4 regions of the Streptomyces sp. NPDC056600 genome follow, and region 1 is predicted to be linked to each of the others. Evidence: predicted binding sites of a transcription regulator. Region 1 holds the regulator's gene; each other region holds the start of a gene.
What was found. Region 1 encodes HrcA, which represses chaperone genes, less so after heat shock. Its sites were predicted from a motif close to TTNGCACTCNGNNNNNCNGAGTGCNAA; they were not measured.
Positions count from the first base shown of each region.

Region 2: groES (co-chaperone GroES) is a predicted target of HrcA. The motif match lies at 1,708-1,734, and genes of this name have one in related genera.
Region 3: ACFRAV_RS03375 (FmdB family zinc ribbon protein) is a predicted target of HrcA. The motif match lies at 1,532-1,558, and genes of this name have one in related genera.
Region 4: groL (chaperonin GroEL) is a predicted target of HrcA. The motif match lies at 2,468-2,494, and genes of this name have one in related genera.

Region 1 covers NZ_JBHTVQ010000093.1:6,964-11,170, forward strand. Annotated here, with positions in the region: gene dnaJ (molecular chaperone DnaJ) at 1-1,131, opposite strand, end outside; gene hrcA (heat-inducible transcriptional repressor HrcA) at 1,132-2,148, opposite strand; gene ACFRAV_RS29495 (MBL fold metallo-hydrolase) at 2,308-3,063, shown strand; gene ACFRAV_RS29500 (DUF3097 domain-containing protein) at 3,132-3,944, shown strand; gene ACFRAV_RS29505 (Uma2 family endonuclease) at 3,922-4,207, opposite strand, start outside.
Region 2 covers NZ_JBHTVQ010000022.1:34,989-39,195, reverse strand. Annotated here, with positions in the region: gene ACFRAV_RS13845 (methyltransferase domain-containing protein) at 387-1,589, opposite strand; gene groES (co-chaperone GroES) at 1,881-2,189, shown strand; gene groL (chaperonin GroEL) at 2,387-4,015, shown strand.
Region 3 covers NZ_JBHTVQ010000004.1:29,035-33,241, forward strand. Annotated here, with positions in the region: gene ACFRAV_RS03370 (S-methyl-5'-thioadenosine phosphorylase) at 136-978, opposite strand; gene ACFRAV_RS03375 (FmdB family zinc ribbon protein) at 1,171-1,521, opposite strand; gene ACFRAV_RS03380 (potassium/proton antiporter) at 1,759-3,321, opposite strand; gene ACFRAV_RS03385 (penicillin acylase family protein) at 3,599-4,207, shown strand, end outside.
Region 4 covers NZ_JBHTVQ010000016.1:23,093-27,299, forward strand. Annotated here, with positions in the region: gene ACFRAV_RS10945 (aKG-HExxH-type peptide beta-hydroxylase) at 1-619, shown strand, start outside; gene groL (chaperonin GroEL) at 716-2,338, opposite strand; gene ACFRAV_RS10955 (cold-shock protein) at 2,721-2,927, opposite strand; gene ACFRAV_RS10960 (MoaD/ThiS family protein) at 3,485-3,763, opposite strand; gene thrC (threonine synthase) at 3,843-4,207, opposite strand, start outside.

The DNA.
Region 1 (4,207 bases):
GAACGCGTCCTTCAGCCGGGAGAACAGCCCCTGCTGACCGGGCTGGAACTGCCCGGTGGGCCGCTCCTCCCCGCGCAGCTTGGCCAGTTCGCGCAGCACCCGCTCCTGCTCCGGGTCCAGCTTCGTCGGCGTCAGCACCTCGACGTGCACGATGAGGTCGCCGCGCCCGCCGCCGCGCAGGTGGGTGACGCCGCGCCCGTGCAGCGGGATCGACTGCCCGGACTGCGTGCCGGGACGGATGTCGACCTCCTCGAGGCCGTCGAGCGTCTCCAGCGGCACCTTGGTGCCGAGCGCCGCCGCCGTCATCGGGATCGTCACCGTGCAGTGCAGGTCGTCCCCGCGCCGCTGGAACGTCTCGTGCGGCAGCTCGTGGATCTCGACGTACAGGTCGCCGGCCGGGCCTCCGCCCGGGCCGACCTCGCCCTCGCCGGCCAGCTGGATCCGGGTGCCGTTGTCCACACCGGCGGGGATCTTCACGGTCAGCGTCCGGCGCGAGCGCACCCGGCCGTCACCCGCGCACTCGGGGCACGGGTTGGGCACGACCGTGCCGAAGCCCTGGCACTGGGGGCAGGGCCGCGAGGTCATGACCTGGCCGAGGAAGGACCGCGTCACCTGGGACACCTCGCCGCGGCCGCGGCACATGTCACAGGTCTGCGCCGAGGTGCCGGGGGCGGCGCCCTCGCCGTGACAGGTCTTGCAGACCACGGCCGTGTCGACCTGGAGTTCCTTGGTGGTCCCGAAGGCCGCCTCGGTCAGCTCGACGTCCAGCCGGATCATGGCGTCCTGGCCGCGGCGGGTCCGCGAGCGCGGTCCGCGCTGCGAGGCCGTGCCGAAGAAGGCGTCCATGATGTCGGAGAAGTTGCCGAAGCCGCCGGCCCCGAAGCCGCCCGCACCCGCGCCGGCGCCGCCGGCCTGGGAGAGCGGGTCGCCGCCGAGGTCGTAGACCTGCTTCTTCTGCGGGTCCGAGAGCACCTCGTAGGCGGCGTTGATCTCCTTGAACCGCTCCTGCGTCTTCGGATCGGGATTGACGTCCGGGTGCAGCTCGCGGGCGAGCCTCCGGAACGCCTTCTTGATCTCGTCCTGGGACGCGTCGCGGCGCACGCCGAGTACGGCGTAGTAGTCCGTGGCCACTTACGACTCCGCCAGGATCTGTCCGACGTACCGTGCCACTGCGCGTACTGCTCCCATCGTTCCCGGGTAATCCATGCGGGTCGGTCCGACCACGCCGAGCTTGGCGACTGCCTCGCCGCCCGAACCGTAGCCCACCGACACGACGGACGTGGAGTTGAGTCCCTCGTACTCGTTCTCATGACCGATACGGACGGTCATGGCCGAATCCTGAGCCTCGCCAAGGAGCTTGAGGAGCACGACCTGCTCCTCGAGCGCCTCCAGGACGGGCTGGATGGTGAGGGGAAAATCATGTGTGAAGCGGGTCAGGTTGGCGGTGCCGCCGATCATCAGCCGCTCCTCGGTCCGCTCGACGAGCGTCTCCAGCAGGGTGGCGAGCACCGACGCCACCGTGGAGCGGTCCTCCTGCTCGAAGGCCTCCGGCAGGTCCTGCACCAGCAGCGGGACGTCGGTGAACCGGCGCCCGGTGACCCGGCTGTTGAGCCGGGCGCGGAGGTCGGCGAGGGTGTTCTCGCCGATCGGGGCGGGGCAGTCGATCAGGCGCTGCTCGACCCGGCCGGTGTCGGTGATCAGCACCAGCATCACCCGGGCCGGCGCGAGCGCCAGCAGCTCCACATGCCGCACCGCCGAACGCGTGAGCGACGGATACTGGACGACCGCGACCTGCCGGGTCAGCTGCGCCAGCAGCCGCACCGTGCGGGCCACCACGTCGTCGAGGTCGACGGCGCCGTCCAGGAAGTTCTGGATGGCGCGCCGCTCGGGCTGGGTCATCGGCTTCACGTCGGCCAGCCGGTCGACGAAGAGCCGGTAGCCCTTGTCGGTGGGGATCCGCCCCGCGCTGGTGTGGGGCTGGGCGATGTAGCCCTCCTCCTCCAGCGCGGACATGTCGTTGCGCACCGTCGCGGGGGACACACCGAGGCTGTGCCGCTCGGTGAGGGCCTTGGAGCCCACCGGCTCCTCGGTCCCGACGTAGTCCTGGACGATGGCGCGCAACACCTGCAGCCTGCGTTCACTCAGCATCGCGCACACCTCCGGATGTCGGCTCGGCCTCACCGCTTCTGCCCCTTGCGTCGACTGGCACTCTGCTTGCGCGAGTGCCAGTCATTACCAGTCAGTGTACGGCCGGAGGGTACGGCGCGGGCAAGGGCGGTCGCCGTGCGGTCCCGATAGCGTCGCCCCATGAGCGTGACCTGGGAAGCCCCTGATGGAGGGGAAAGTCTCGGCTGGGAGGCGCTGGCCCCCGGTGTGGGGCGGCTGCGGCTGCCCGTCTGGGACTGCACGGTGGGCCTGGTGGCCGGGCCCGACGGGGCGTTGCTGGTGGACGCGGGCTCGAGTGTGGCGGAGGGCACGCGGATCCGCCAGGAGGCGGAGCAGTCCTTGGGGGCGGGGCGGCGCGTCACGCATGTGGCCCTCACCCACCCTCACTTCGACCACGTGTTCGGCGCCGGGGTGTTCGCCGGGGCGGAGGTGCACGCCGCGGTCGGCTGCGGCGCGTTGCTGGCCTCCGCCGAGGGGCGGGACGCCCTGCGGGCCGACGCGGTGGCGAACGGCCTGACCCCGCAAGCGGCGGACACGGCGTTGGAGGCGCTGACCGTGCCCCGGCACGAGGTGCACCACGACCACGTGCTGGAGCTGGGCGGCGGCGTCCGCCCGGTGCTGGCCGCCATGGGGCCGGGCCACACCGCGCACGACCTCGCGGTCCTGGTGCCGGGGCCGCGCCCGGTGGTCTTCTGCGGCGACCTGGTCGAGGAGTCCGGCGAACCGCAGGCCGGGGAGGACGCGGTGCCCTCGCGCTGGGCGGCGGCCCTCACCCGGCTGCTGGAGCTGGGCGGCGAGGACGCGCTCTACGTGCCCGGGCACGGGGCGGTGGTGGACGCCGCCTTCGTGCGGCGGCAGCGGGAGGAGCTGTCCCGGAGGTTCGGCACGGCCTGGTGAGGCGGCGGGCGGCGGCGTGAGGGCGTGTCGCCTGGGCGAGCCCCGCCGTTTCTCCTATCGTCAGCCGAATGCGCCAGTACTCCCCCGACCTCACGCCGTCGTGGAAGAAGCCCAAGCCGGTACCCGAGGTTCCCGCGGAGCCCGGTCTGGTCGTGGAGGACCCCGCCACCGGGTTCTGCGGGGCCGTGGTGGGCTGCGAGGCCGGCACGGTCACCCTGGAGGACCGGCACGGCGAGCACCGCGTCTTCCCGCTGGCCCCGGCCGCCTTCCTGCTGGAGGGCCGCCCGGTGACCCTGGTCCGCGCCGCCGCGGCCGCCCCGAAGCGCCCTTCGCGCACCGCCTCCGGCTCCGTCGCGGTTCCCGGCGCGCGGGCGCGGGTGGCCCGCGCGGGGCGCATCTACGTCGAGGGACGGCACGACGCCGAGCTGGTCGAGAAGGTGTGGGGCGACGACCTGCGCGTCGAGGGCGTGGTCGTGGAGTACCTGGAGGGCGTGGACGACCTGCCGGCCGTGGTCGAGGAGTTCGCCCCGGGCCCCGACGCGCGGCTGGGCGTCCTGGTCGACCACCTGGTGCCCGGCTCCAAGGAATGGCGCATCGCCGAGGCCGTCACCAGCGACCACGCCCTGGTGGTCGGCCACCCCTACATCGACGTCTGGCAGGCCGTGAAGCCCTCCGCGCTGGGCATCGAGGCCTGGCCGGTGATCCCCCGCGGCCAGGACTGGAAGACCGGCGTCTGCCGCGCCCTCGGCTGGCCCGACAACACCGGCGCCGCCTGGCGTCACATCCTCTCCCGGGTCCGCGGCTGGAAGGACCTGGAGCCCGAGCTCCTGGGCCGCGTCGAGGAACTGATCGACTTCGTCACGGCCGGGAGTGAGGCCTGACCCCCTCGTACGCCCCGAACTCCGCCGTCTCCAGTTCGATCCCCAGCGGGCCCACCGGCAGCGGATCGCCGAATTTGGTGATCCGCTGCACCTGGTAGTCGGCGTCCTCGCCCCGTCCGGTCGGCTCGGTGTACAGCACGCAGTGCGCCATGATCGGGTCGATGATCAGGTAGGCCGGGACTCCGCCCGCCGAGTAGATCAGCCGCTTCACGCCGTAGTCACGGTCGACGCTGGTCCGGGAGACCACCTCGACCACCAGCGTG
Region 2 (4,207 bases), on a different contig from region 1:
GGCAGACACCGTCGCGCGGCGGAGGGCGCGTGGGAGGCGGATGACGGTGGCGGTGGGCGCGAGGTGGGCGGCGGGGGCCGCTGCGGGGAATGCGCGGCGGTAGCCATGGCCGAGGGGCGGCGGGGCCCGTCGCCCGCGCTGCCCGCGCGGGGCGCCCTTTCCCGCGCGGGGCGCGGCTAGGGCGGGGAGGGTGGCGCCGTGCCGCAGGGCGTGACCGTCTGCCTCCCGCGGAGGGTGCCGGCGGTGATCCACGGGGCCTGATCCCCGGCGCCGGGTGGTGACGCCGTCGTCCGGTACCCGACGCCGCTCCGGCGCGCCACGGCCGCTCCGACGGCCGCTCCGGTGCCCGACGGGCCGTCCCGGGCATCGGGGGCCGGCGGCAGGTCTCAGCGGGGGAGCGGGTGCCCCAGGAGCATCGTGGGGGCGCCCGCGACCCGGGTCAGGAAGACCGTGACCGCGTTCCGCCCCTGCGGCTTGGGAAGCGCCTTGCGGCGCAGCTCCTCCGGCTCGACCGCCGACCCGCGCTTCTTCACGGTGAGCGTGCCGACCTGCCGCTCCCGCAGGAGGGCCTTCAGCTTCTTGACGTTGAAGGGCAGCGTGTCGGTGATCTCGTACCCCGTGGCGTACGCGGTGGGCCGCGGCTCGTCGGCGGTGACGAAGGCGATGGTCTCGTCGATCAGCCCGCCGCCGACCTCCTCGGCGACCTCGGCGACCAGGTGCGCGCGGATCACCGCGCCGTCCGGCTCGTACAGGTACCGGCCGACCGGCCGGACCTCCGGGTCGGGCAGCCCCCGGCCGAGCAGCCGGCGCGGGCCGGGCAGCAGCGTGGCGCACACCGCGCCCGGGCGGGCCGTCTCGCCGAACCAGAGGACCGCCTCCTTGACGTCACCGCCGTCCGAGATCCACTCCGCCTCGGCGTCCTCGGGCACCGCCTCGTGCGGGATGCCGGGGGCCACCTTCAGCGCGGCGGCCCGCGAGGCGCCGCGGGCGGCCCCGACCGCCCAGGAGAGCGGCGGGGAGTAGGCCTCCGGGTCGAAGATCCGGCCCCGGCCGCCGCGGCGCGCCGGGTCCACGAAGACGGCGTCGTACGGGGCGGTGTCGATCTCGGTGACGTCGGCCTCCCGCACCTCGATCAGGCCGGCCAGGCCCAGCGCCTCCGCGTTGGCCCGGGCGACGGCGGCGGTCAGCGGGTCGCGGTCGACGGCCAGGACGCGGACGCCGGCCCGCGCCAGCGCGATCGCGTCGCCGCCGATCCCGCAGCACAGGTCGGCGACGGACCGCACGCCGAGCCCGGCGAACCGCGCGGCCCGGTGCGCGGCCACCGAGGCGCGGGTGGACTGCTCGACGCCGTGCGGGGTGAAGAACATCCGCCGGGCGTCGTCCGCGCCGAACTTCGCGGCGGCGCGGTTGCGCAGACGGGCCTGGGCCAGGGCGGACGACACCAGCCCGGGGGAGTGGTCCCGCCGCAGCCTGGTGGCCACGGCCAGCTCCTCGCCAGGCGTCACGTCCCGCACCTCGTCCAGCAGGGCACGGCCCTCGGCGGTCAACAGCGCCGCGAACGCGGCCGACGGATCAGCGGTCTCACTCACCGCCCCATTGTCCCTGCCCGGGGCCGCGGGACGGTCCCCGCCCCGGGGCCGGAGGAGCCTCGCGAGCCGCCCCGCGCACGTCCGACGGGGGCGGGGCTTCACGCAACCCGCCGAGAAATTGGCACTCCGCTTGACCGAGTGCTAACCCCGGTCATAGTCTCAGCCTTGGCACTCGCCCCCGGTGAGTGCCAACACAGCGACGGGCAGGTCCGGCACCCGCGACGACGGATCGACCTGGTCGCCACCTCAGACAGTTAACCCCGTGAGATCTCCGAAGGGGGAGGTCGGATCGTGACGACCGCCAGCTCCAAGGTTGCCATCAAGCCGCTCGAGGACCGCATCGTGGTCCAGCCGCTCGACGCCGAGCAGACCACGGCCTCTGGCCTGGTCATTCCGGACACCGCCAAGGAGAAGCCCCAGGAGGGCGTCATCCTGGCCGTGGGCCCGGGTCGCTTCGAGAACGGCGAGCGCCTGCCGCTCGACGTCAAGGTCGGCGACATCGTGCTCTACAGCAAGTACGGCGGCACCGAGGTGAAGTACAACGGCGAGGAGTACCTCGTCCTCTCGTCCCGCGACGTCCTCGCGGTCATCGAGAAGTAGTTCACCCCGCTTCGCCGAAGCCTGCTCGACAGATGCTCGCTTCCGCCGAAGCCCGCTTCTCCAAGAAGCATCGAGCTGCGCCCCGGACTCCCGCGCCATAAGCCGGGCGCCGGGGCGCAGTTCGCTTTTTCAAGACTTCGTATTGCTCCGACAGACGGCGATACACCGCATTCTCCCGAGAGGGCTGAACCGCTCCCATGGCGAAGATCCTGAAGTTCGACGAGGACGCCCGTCGCGCCCTCGAGCGCGGCGTCAACAAGCTGGCCGACACGGTCAAGGTGACGATCGGTCCGAAGGGCCGCAACGTCGTCATCGACAAGAAGTTCGGCGCCCCGACCATCACCAACGACGGCGTCACCATCGCCCGCGAGGTGGAGATCGAGGACCCGTACGAGAACCTCGGCGCCCAGCTGGTGAAGGAGGTCGCGACCAAGACCAACGACATCGCCGGTGACGGTACGACCACCGCGACCGTGCTCGCCCAGGCCCTGGTCCGCGAGGGTCTGCGCAACGTCGCCGCCGGCGCCTCCCCGGCCGCCCTGAAGAAGGGCATCGACGCCGCGGTGAAGGCCGTGTCCGAGGACCTCCTGGCGACCGCCCGCCCGATCGAGGAGAAGTCCGACATCGCCGCCGTCGCCGCGCTGTCCGCCCAGGACAAGCAGGTCGGCGAGCTCATCGCCGAGGCGATGGACAAGGTCGGCAAGGACGGTGTCATCACCGTCGAGGAGTCCAACACCTTCGGTCTGGAGCTGGACTTCACCGAGGGCATGGCCTTCGACAAGGGCTACCTGTCCCCGTACTTCGTGACGGACCAGGAGCGCATGGAGGCCGTCCTCGAGGACCCGTACATCCTCATCAACCAGGGCAAGATCTCCTCCATCCAGGACCTCCTGCCGCTGCTCGAGAAGATCATCCAGTCGAACGCCTCGCGTCCGCTGCTGATCATCGCCGAGGACGTCGAGGGCGAGGCCCTGTCGACCCTGGTCGTCAACAAGATCCGCGGCACGTTCAACGCCGTCGCGGTCAAGGCCCCGGGCTTCGGCGACCGCCGCAAGGCGATGCTCCAGGACATGGCCGTCCTCACGGGCGCCCAGGTCATCGCCGAGGAGGTCGGCCTCAAGCTCGACCAGGTCGGCCTCGAGGTGCTCGGCTCCGCGCGCCGCGTGACCGTCACCAAGGACGACACCACCGTCGTCGACGGCGCCGGCTCCTCCGAGGACGTCCACGGCCGCGTCGCCCAGATCAAGGCCGAGATCGAGTCCACGGACTCCGACTGGGACCGCGAGAAGCTCCAGGAGCGTCTCGCGAAGCTGGCCGGCGGCGTGTGCGTGATCAAGGTCGGCGCCGCCACCGAGGTGGAGCTGAAGGAGAAGAAGCACCGTCTGGAGGACGCCATCTCCGCGACCCGCGCCGCGGTCGAGGAGGGCATCGTCTCCGGTGGTGGCTCCGCGCTGGTCCACGCCGCCAAGGTCCTCGAGGGCAACCTCGACAAGTCCGGCGACGAGGCCACCGGTGTCTCCGTCGTCCGCCGCGCGGTCGTCGAGCCGCTGCGCTGGATCGCCGAGAACGCGGGCCTCGAGGGCTACGTGATCGTCTCCAAGGTCCAGGAGATGGACAAGGGCCAGGGCTACAACGCCGCCACCGGCGAGTACGGCGACCTGGTGAAGTCCGGCGTCATCGACCCGGTCAAGGTCACCCGCTCCGCCCTGGAGAACGCCGCCTCCATCGCCTCCCTGCTCCTCACGACCGAGACCCTGGTCGTCGAGAAGAAGGAAGAGGAAGAGGCCCCGGCGGGCCACGGCCACAGCCACGGCCACTCCCACTGAGCCACCCCGCTCTCCCACCGAGGCCCGGCCTCCCGCTCCCCGCGGGACGCCGGGCCTCGGCGCGTGGCCGACCTGCGCGTTCCCGAGCTGCGCCGAAGGGGTGATACCAGGCGGAAGCCCGCCACTGACAGCTTCCGTTCGCGGCCGGCTCCCAGGAGAGCTCGGCGTACTCCTGAGCGTGCGGTGGCTGCC
Region 3 (4,207 bases), on a different contig from region 1:
GGAGGCTGTGGACAACCCTCGGCGAACCCTCGTCCACAGCTCACTCGGGAGAGTGAAGACCGGGGAGAAGACGCCAGGGCCACGGGGCTGAGGAGCTATAGGGCCAAAGGGCTCCAGAGCTACAAGGCCCCAGAGCTACGGGAGGGCGAAGCCCGGGTCCTGGGCGCCCAGCGCACCGGCGCAGAGGCAGGTGCGCGCGTCGGACGCCGGGAGCGCCGCCACCGCGTCGAACAGGACGTCCCGCATGCGGTCCACGTTGGCGCCGAACACCTGGAGCACCTCCTCGTGGGAGACGCCCTCACCGGTCTCGGCGCCCGCGTCCAGGTCGGTGACCAGGGTCAGCGAGGTGTAGCAGAGCTCCAGTTCGCGGGCGAGCGGGGCCTCGGGGTGCCCGGTCATGCCGACCACGGACCAGCCCTGGGCGGCGTGCCAGCGGGACTCGGCGCGGGTGGAGAAGCGGGGCCCCTCGATCACCACCAGGGTCCCGCCGTCGACGGCCTCCCAGTCGCGACCGCGCGCCGCCTTGAGGGCGACGGCCCGTCCGGCGGGGCAGTAGGGGTCTGCGAGGGAGACGTGGACGACGTTGGGGACGGTGCCGTCGGGCAGCGGGAGCCCGTCGAAGTAGCTGCCGGCCCGGGACTTGGTGCGGTCCACCAGCTGGTCGGGCACCATCAGCGTGCCCGGCCCGTACTCGGGCCGCAGGCCGCCGACCGCGCAGGGGCCGAGGACCTGCCGGACGCCCACCGACCGCAGCGCCCAGAGGTTGGCCCGGTAGTTGATGCGGTGCGGCGGCAGGTGGTGCCCGCGCCCGTGCCGGGGCAGGAACGCCACCCGGCGGCCGGCGATCTCGCCGACGAACAACGAGTCGCTGGGCTGCCCATAGGGGGTCTCGACCGCGACCTCGGTCACGTCGTCGAGGAACGAATAGAAGCCGGACCCGCCGATCACGCCGATCTCGGCGCTCACCGTGTTCACCATGGCCCGAACCTTAGGCCCTTCCTCGCGGGGACCGACACGGCCCGGCCACCGCAGCTCACCGTCCGGCCCCGCACACCGCCCCCCTGCGCTGCCCCGCACACCGCCCCGGACCAGCCATGCCCTCATGACACGCGAAGGCCCCGCCTCCTCCCGGTGACGACCGGGAGCGGAGCGGGGCCCGCGAGGTGTGGGTCAGGCGGCCGAGCTGCTGCTCGACGAGGAGGTCGAGGCCGGCGCCGACGAGGCGGCGGGGGCCGACGTCGACGACGTGGACGAACCCGACGTCGAGGAGGAGGACGAGGCCGACGAGCTCGAGCCGCTGCTCGAGGAGCCGGACTTCGCGGCCGGGGAGCTGCTCGACGAGGAGCCGCGGCTGTCGTTGCGGTAGAACCCGGAGCCCTTGAAGACGATGCCGACGGCCGAGAACACCTTCTTCAGGCGGCCCTGGCAGTTCGGGCACTCGGTCAGAGCGTCATCGGTGAACTTCTGCACCGCCTCGAGGCCCTCGCCGCACGCGGTGCACTGGTACTGGTAGGTCGGCACTGTCTTCCTCCTGGCACTCTCACTCAATGAGTGCTAACGACGATCCATCTTGACGCATTCCTCGCCGTCAGTCCACTGCCGCACCCCGTCCGGTGACCGAAACCACTGCGCGGACCACCGCGGAAAGCGCCGCGATCCCCGCGCGGACCACCGCGGGAAGTGCCACTATCCCCGCGCGGACCACCACGGAAAGCGCCACGGGCACCACCCCGGCCCCCCGGTCCGCCGCGGCCGGAGTTACCGGGCCGCCCCCGACGTACCCAGCCACCCGGCCAGCTTTCCGCCCCGGGCCACCGCCCGCAGGCGCCGCTCGGCGGCGTCCTGCACCTGGTCGGTGGCGATCACCAGCAGCTCGTCGCCCCGCTGGAGCACCGTGGCGGGCGACGGCACGAAGGAGGCGCCGGCCCGGACCACCAGGGTGACCGAGGCGCCCACCGGCAGCCGGAGCTCGCCGACCTCGACGCCGTGCATCCGGGAGTCCCTGTCCACGGTCAGCGAGAGCAGGTGCCCGCGCAGCCGCTCCAGCGGCGCGGACTCGATGCCCAGGTCGGAGGCCTCGCTGTCGTCGCCCAGGCGCAGCTTGCGGGCCAGCCAGGGCAGTGTCGGCCCCTGGATCAGCGTGTAGACCACGACCAGCACGAAGACGATGTTGAAGATCCGGCGGCTGCCCGTCACCCCGGCCACCATCGGGATGGTGGCCAGGATGATCGGCACCGCGCCCCGCAGACCGGCCCACGACATCAGCGCCTGCTGCTGCCAGGGCACCCGGAACGGCGACAGGCAGGCGATCACGCTCAGCGGCCTCGCCACCATGGTCAGGACCAGGCCGATCACCAGCGCGGGCAGGATGTCGTCGCCCAGCTCCCGCGGGTTGACCAGCAGGCCGAGCAGCACGAACATGCCGATCTGCGCGATCCAGCCGAGCCCGTCGGCGAAGCCGCGGGTGGCCGGGTGGTGCGGCAGCCGGGCGTTGCCCAGCACCATCGACGCCAGGTAGACCGCGAGGAAGCCGCTGCCGTGCGCGATGGCGCCCGCCGCGTAGGCCGTCACCGCCATCGCCATCACGGCGATGGGGTAGAGGCCGGAGGCGGGCAGCGCGACCCGCCGCAGCCCCCAGGCGCCCAGCCAGCCGACCGCCAGGCCCACGGCCGCGCCGATCGCCAGCTCCATCGCCATCTCCGCCAGCAGCAGGTACCAGTGCTCGAACGGCCCGGCGGTGGAGAAGGAGACGACCAGGATGACCACCGGGGCGTCGTTGAAGCCCGACTCGGCCTCCAGGGTGCCGGTGATGCGGGACGGCAGGGGGATGCGGCGCAGCACGGAGAAGACCGCCGCCGCGTCGGTCGAGGAGACCACCGCGCCCACGATGAGCGCCTGCCGCCACTCCAGCCCGGCCAGGTAGTGGGCGGCCATGGCGGTGACTGTCACGCTCACCGCGACGCCGGCCGAGGCCAGCACGGCGGCGGACGGCAGCACCGGTTTGATCTGGCCCCACTTGGTGCCCAGTCCGCCCTCGGCGAGGATCACGACCAGGGCCGCGTAGCCGATGACCTGGGTCAGCGCGGCGTTGTCGAACTCGATGCCGGCGATGCCGTCGGAGCCCAGCCCGATGCCGATGCCTAGGTAGATGAGGAGGCTCGGAAGTCCGCTGCGTGAGGACACGCGCACGGCGGCCACGGCCACCAGGAGGACGAGCGAGGCGCCGAGCAGAAGCTGGTTGAGGTGGTCGACAGACAGTTGGCGCCCCTTCCCTTCCCTCCGAGGTGCTGCGAACGGCCCCGTGTGCGCACGGGACGGCATCGGCAGGTCTTTCGTTACCTTACCTAACTCTTGACGTTTTCTTGACGCGCTTTCGCCACTCCGCGCCCCGGCGAAGGCTCCCGCCGGACGCCGCATCGGGACGAACGGGACACCCTGGACACCCCGCTCGCCTGATGCCACGGCTTCACAGACGCCGCGTCAAGCCGCCGCGCCCCGTGCGCCTATCGTTGCTCCAGCGCGACGTCGGGCCACGCCGCCGCGCCCAGAACTGACCACCGCCCGCCCCGCCGCTCGCGTGAGGACAGCAAGGACAGCGATGCCCCCCAACACCACCGCCTCTTCCGGTCAGCAGCCCGGCAAGTCCGGCAGGAAGAAGGGGCGCAAAGCCCGACTCCTGGTCCTTCTCGTCGTCCTCGCGCTCATAGGCGGCCTGGTCTACGGCGGGTACTGGACGGTCAGCACCGTCCGTGCCTCGTTCCCGCAGACCAGCGGGTCGCTGACCCTCAAGGGCCTGTCCGGCCCGGTCGAGGTCCGGCGCGACGGCCAGGGCGTGCCGCACGTCTACGCCGACTCCGAGGAAGACCTGTTCATGGCGCAGGGATTCGTCCAGGCGCAGGACCGGTTCTACGAGATGGACGTGCGCCGCCACCTGACCGCGGGCCGGCTCTCCGAGATGTTCGGCGCGAGCCAGGTCGGCACCGACGCGTTCCTGCGCACCCTCGGCTGGCGCCGCGTCGCGCAGCAGGAGTACGACAAGGAGCTGTCGGCCTCCACCAAGAAGTACCTGCGGGCCTACACCAAGGGCGTCAACGCCTACCTCGGCGACCGCGAGGGCGACGAACTCTCCCTGGAGTACGCGGCGCTCGCGCTCACCGGCGACTACACGCCGGAGCCGTGGACCCCCGTCGACTCGGTGGCCTGGCTC
Region 4 (4,207 bases), on a different contig from region 1:
CGCCGCGTTCACCTTCGCCCTGCTGCGGCTGCAGTGCCGGCTGGCGCTGCGGACGCTGCGCACCGAGGCGCGGCTCACCGACGTCGGACGGCTGCTGACGCACGGGCTGGCCGGCACGCTGGACGGCTGGCTGCGCGAGCCCGTCGCCCCCGACGCCGCCCGCCGCGCCGGGGCCGCGGCGCGGGCCAACCTGGTCGAGTGGCGGCTGCGCAACCTGCGGTGCGGGGACGAGGAACGGTCGCTGCTGCGATGTGAGCGGCGGGCCGGCCGCCCGGCACCGTCACCGGGCCCTTGGCGGGCGCACCTCGCCCCGGGGCCGTTCTGGACCGACGCCCTGCTCCCGCTGTACCGCACGCCGCCCGCGGAGCCCGCCGAGGACCCCGACACCCACCTGGTCCTCGGCGCCCACGGAACGGCGCGCGCCCGCTACGAGGACGTGCTGCGAGGCGATCCGCGGGACCCGCACGCGCTGACCGGCTGGCTGCTCGCCTCCGCGGCCGGCGACCCGGCGTACCGGCGCCTGCTGCGCCGCCCGGAGCGGCTGCACGCCCTGGAGCCCCAAGACCCGGCGGAGCTCGCGGCGGCGGCCACCTGGCTCTCCTCGGGCCCGGGCGGCTGAGCTCCCGGCCGGTCCGCGAGAACGCCGAAGGGCGGCACCCGTGGTGGGTGCCGCCCTCCTGCGTGACGCGTGCGTCAGGGCTTCGAGCCGTCAGGCTCAGAAGTCCATGTCACCGCCCGGCATGCCGCCCGGAGCGGCCGCGGCGGCCTTCTCCGGCTTGTCGGCGATGACGGCCTCGGTGGTGAGGAACAGCGCGGCGATGGAGGCGGCGTTCTGCAGCGCGGAACGGGTCACCTTCGCCGGGTCGATGATGCCCTCGGCGATCAGGTCGACGTACTCGCCGGTCGCGGCGTTGAGGCCGTGACCCGGGGTGAGGTTGCGGACCTTCTCCACCACGACGCCGCCCTCGAGGCCGGCGTTGACGGCGATCTGCTTCAGCGGGGCCTCGAGCGCGAGCTTCACGGCCTGTGCGCCGGTCGCCTCGTCACCCTCGAGCTCCAGCTTCTCGAAGACCTGGGATGCCTGGAGCAGGGCCACGCCACCACCGGCGACGATGCCCTCCTCGACGGCGGCCTTCGCGTTGCGGACGGCGTCCTCGATGCGGTGCTTGCGCTCCTTGAGCTCCACCTCGGTGGCGGCGCCGGCCTTGATGACCGCGACACCGCCGGCGAGCTTCGCCAGGCGCTCCTGCAGCTTCTCGCGGTCGTAGTCCGAGTCGCTGTTCTCGATCTCGGCGCGGATCTGGTTGACCCGGCCCTGGACCTGGTCGGCGGAGCCGGCACCGTCGACGATGGTGGTCTCGTCCTTGGTGATGACGACCTTGCGGGCGCGGCCCAGGAGGTCCAGGGACGCGTTCTCCAGCTTGAGGCCGACCTCCTCGGAGATGACCTCGCCGCCCGTGAGGATGGCGATGTCGCCGAGCATGGCCTTGCGGCGGTCGCCGAAGCCCGGGGCCTTGACCGCGACGGACTTGAAGGTGCCGCGGATCTTGTTGACGACCAGGGTCGACAGGGCCTCGCCCTCGACGTCCTCGGCGATGATCAGCAGGGGCTTGCCCGACTGCATGACCTTCTCGAGGAGCGGGAGCAGGTCCTTGACCGAGGAGATCTTGGAGTTGGCGATGAGGATGTACGGGTCCTCGAGCGACGCCTCCATGCGCTCCATGTCGGTCGCGAAGTACGCCGAGATGTAGCCCTTGTCGAAGCGCATGCCCTCGGTGAGCTCGAGCTCCAGACCGAAGGTCTGGGACTCCTCGACCGTGATGACGCCTTCCTTGCCGACCTTGTCCATCGCCTCGGCGATGAGCTCGCCGATCTGGGTGTCGGCGGCGGAGATGGAGGCGGTGGAGGCGATCTGCTCCTTGGTCTCGATCTCCTTGGCCTGCTCGAGCAGGGCGCCGGAGACGGCCTCGACGGCCTTCTCGATGCCGCGCTTGAGGGCCATCGGGTTGGCGCCGGCCGCCACGTTGCGCAGGCCCTCGCGGACCAGCGCCTGGGCGAGAACGGTCGCGGTGGTCGTACCGTCGCCGGCGACGTCGTCCGTCTTCTTGGCGACTTCCTTGACCAGCTCGGCGCCGATCTTCTCGTACGGGTCCTCGAGCTCGATCTCCTTGGCGATGGAAACACCATCGTTGGTGATCGTGGGGGCGCCCCACTTCTTCTCGAGGACGACGTTGCGGCCCTTGGGGCCGAGCGTCACCTTGACGGCGTCCGCGAGCTGGTTCATGCCGCGCTCGAGGCCGCGCCGCGCCTCCTCGTCGAACGCGATGATCTTGGCCATGTGAAGTGGTCCTCCCAGGACTGGGGGTGATTCCTTCGGACCGCGCCCGCGCCCGCGACGGACGGCCTGCGTGCCGGACGGTTCCTTCCCCGCCAACGGCAACGCGGACCTCACCGACCCGGTCCATCGTTGTCACTCTCACCTTCAGAGTGCTAACGCAATAATTAGCACTCGCCCCCTGCGAGTGCAAGACACTCCCCCGATCCCACTCCCGTTTCCCGCCCCCTGGACACCCTCGCGAGCCCTCGTCTGGGCGCCGGACGGCCCGGGCGCACAAGGGGCGGAGGGGCGACGCGGGAGGGTCGCCGGGAACGCAAGGGGCCCGCGGCCCCCCGAGGGGGCCGCGGGCCCGATGTCACGTCAGGATGTTCGGTCGAGACGTTCAGCCGGCAGCCAGTCGGACCATGTCCGCCTGCGGCCCCTTCTGGCCCTGCGAGATCTCGAACTCGACCCGCTGGCCTTCCTCGAGGGTGCGGTAGCCGTCCATCTGAATCGCGCTGTAGTGCACGAAGACGTCCGCACCACCGTCGACCGCGATGAAGCCGTACCCCTTCTCCGCGTTGAACCACTTGACGGTGCCCTGAGCCATGCCTAACTCCCCTATTACTGGCCCTTGCACAGATCCGCACTTCGCGGATCCGGGTCAGACCTCACCCGCCGCCGAGAGCGACGGGCGTGCGCCGGAACGCGTCGACCGCGGCCGAATGTATCTGTCCAACTGCCCTCTGCAACAGGTCATTCCGACGACAATTCTGGAGGCGGGCAGCCAGGAATATGCTGAGATTTCGCCGGAATTCAGGGCAAGTCGGGGCGGACAGAAGGAGCGAACCACGCAAACGACCCGCGCAGTTTGGCTGCTTCTTGTCGTGCGGGAGGCAGGAACCCGTCGGCGCCCGGCCCGAGTTCGGCGCGGGGTACCCCAACTGTACCGCGCCCAATCATGCAGAATCGCCCCTTCCGCTTGTCGGCGGGATGTGACGCCGGCATGGAGCCGCTATGAACGGGAGAGGGCGGCGCGCGAAAGCGGCGGTGCGTGGAAACGCCGGTGCCGCCTTTCCGGTATCGGAAAGGCGGCACACGGGGGTGGCACCAGTCAGCGGCACCGGAAACGCGGCACCGGAAAGGCGGGCGGGAAATACGCGGCCGTCAGGCGCCGCCGGCCACCGCGGGAATGATCGAGACGTTGCCGCCCGCGGGCGTCGCGGTCTCCAGACCCTGCTCGAACCGCACGTCGTCGTCGTTCACGTAGACGTTGACGAAGCGCCGCAGCTTGCCCTGGTCGTCGAGCACGCGCGCGGCGATGCCCGTGTGGTTCTTCTCCAGGTCGGCGATGACCTCGCCCAGGGTGGCGCCCTCGGCGTCCACCTCGGCCTGTCCGCCGGTGTAGGTGCGGAGGATGGTGGGGATGCGGACGGTGACGCTCATGCGGGGTGACCTCCGATGACGGTGAGCGGGTGACGGGACGGACGGACCGCGCGGCCCGGGGTGGCGACGGCGGCGGCCGTCAGGCGAGGCCGGCCTCGCGGAAGGACTCCAGGCTCGGGCGGATGGTCGCGGTGAGGCCCTGGTCGGCCACCGCGTCCAGCGTCTTGAGGCCGTCGCCGGTGTTGAGGACGACCGTGGTGAGCGTGGGGTCCAGCAGACCGTTCTCGATCAGCTTGCGGGTGACGCCGACCGTCACGCCGCCCGCCGTCTCGGCGAAGATGCCCTCGGTGCGGGCCAGCAGCCGGATGCCCGCCACGACCTCCTCGTCCGTGACGTCCTCCACCGCGCCGCCGGTGCGGCGGGCGATGTCCAGGACGTACGGGCCGTCGGCCGGGTTGCCGATGGCCAGCGACTTGGCGATGGTGTCCGGCTTCTGCGGGCGGA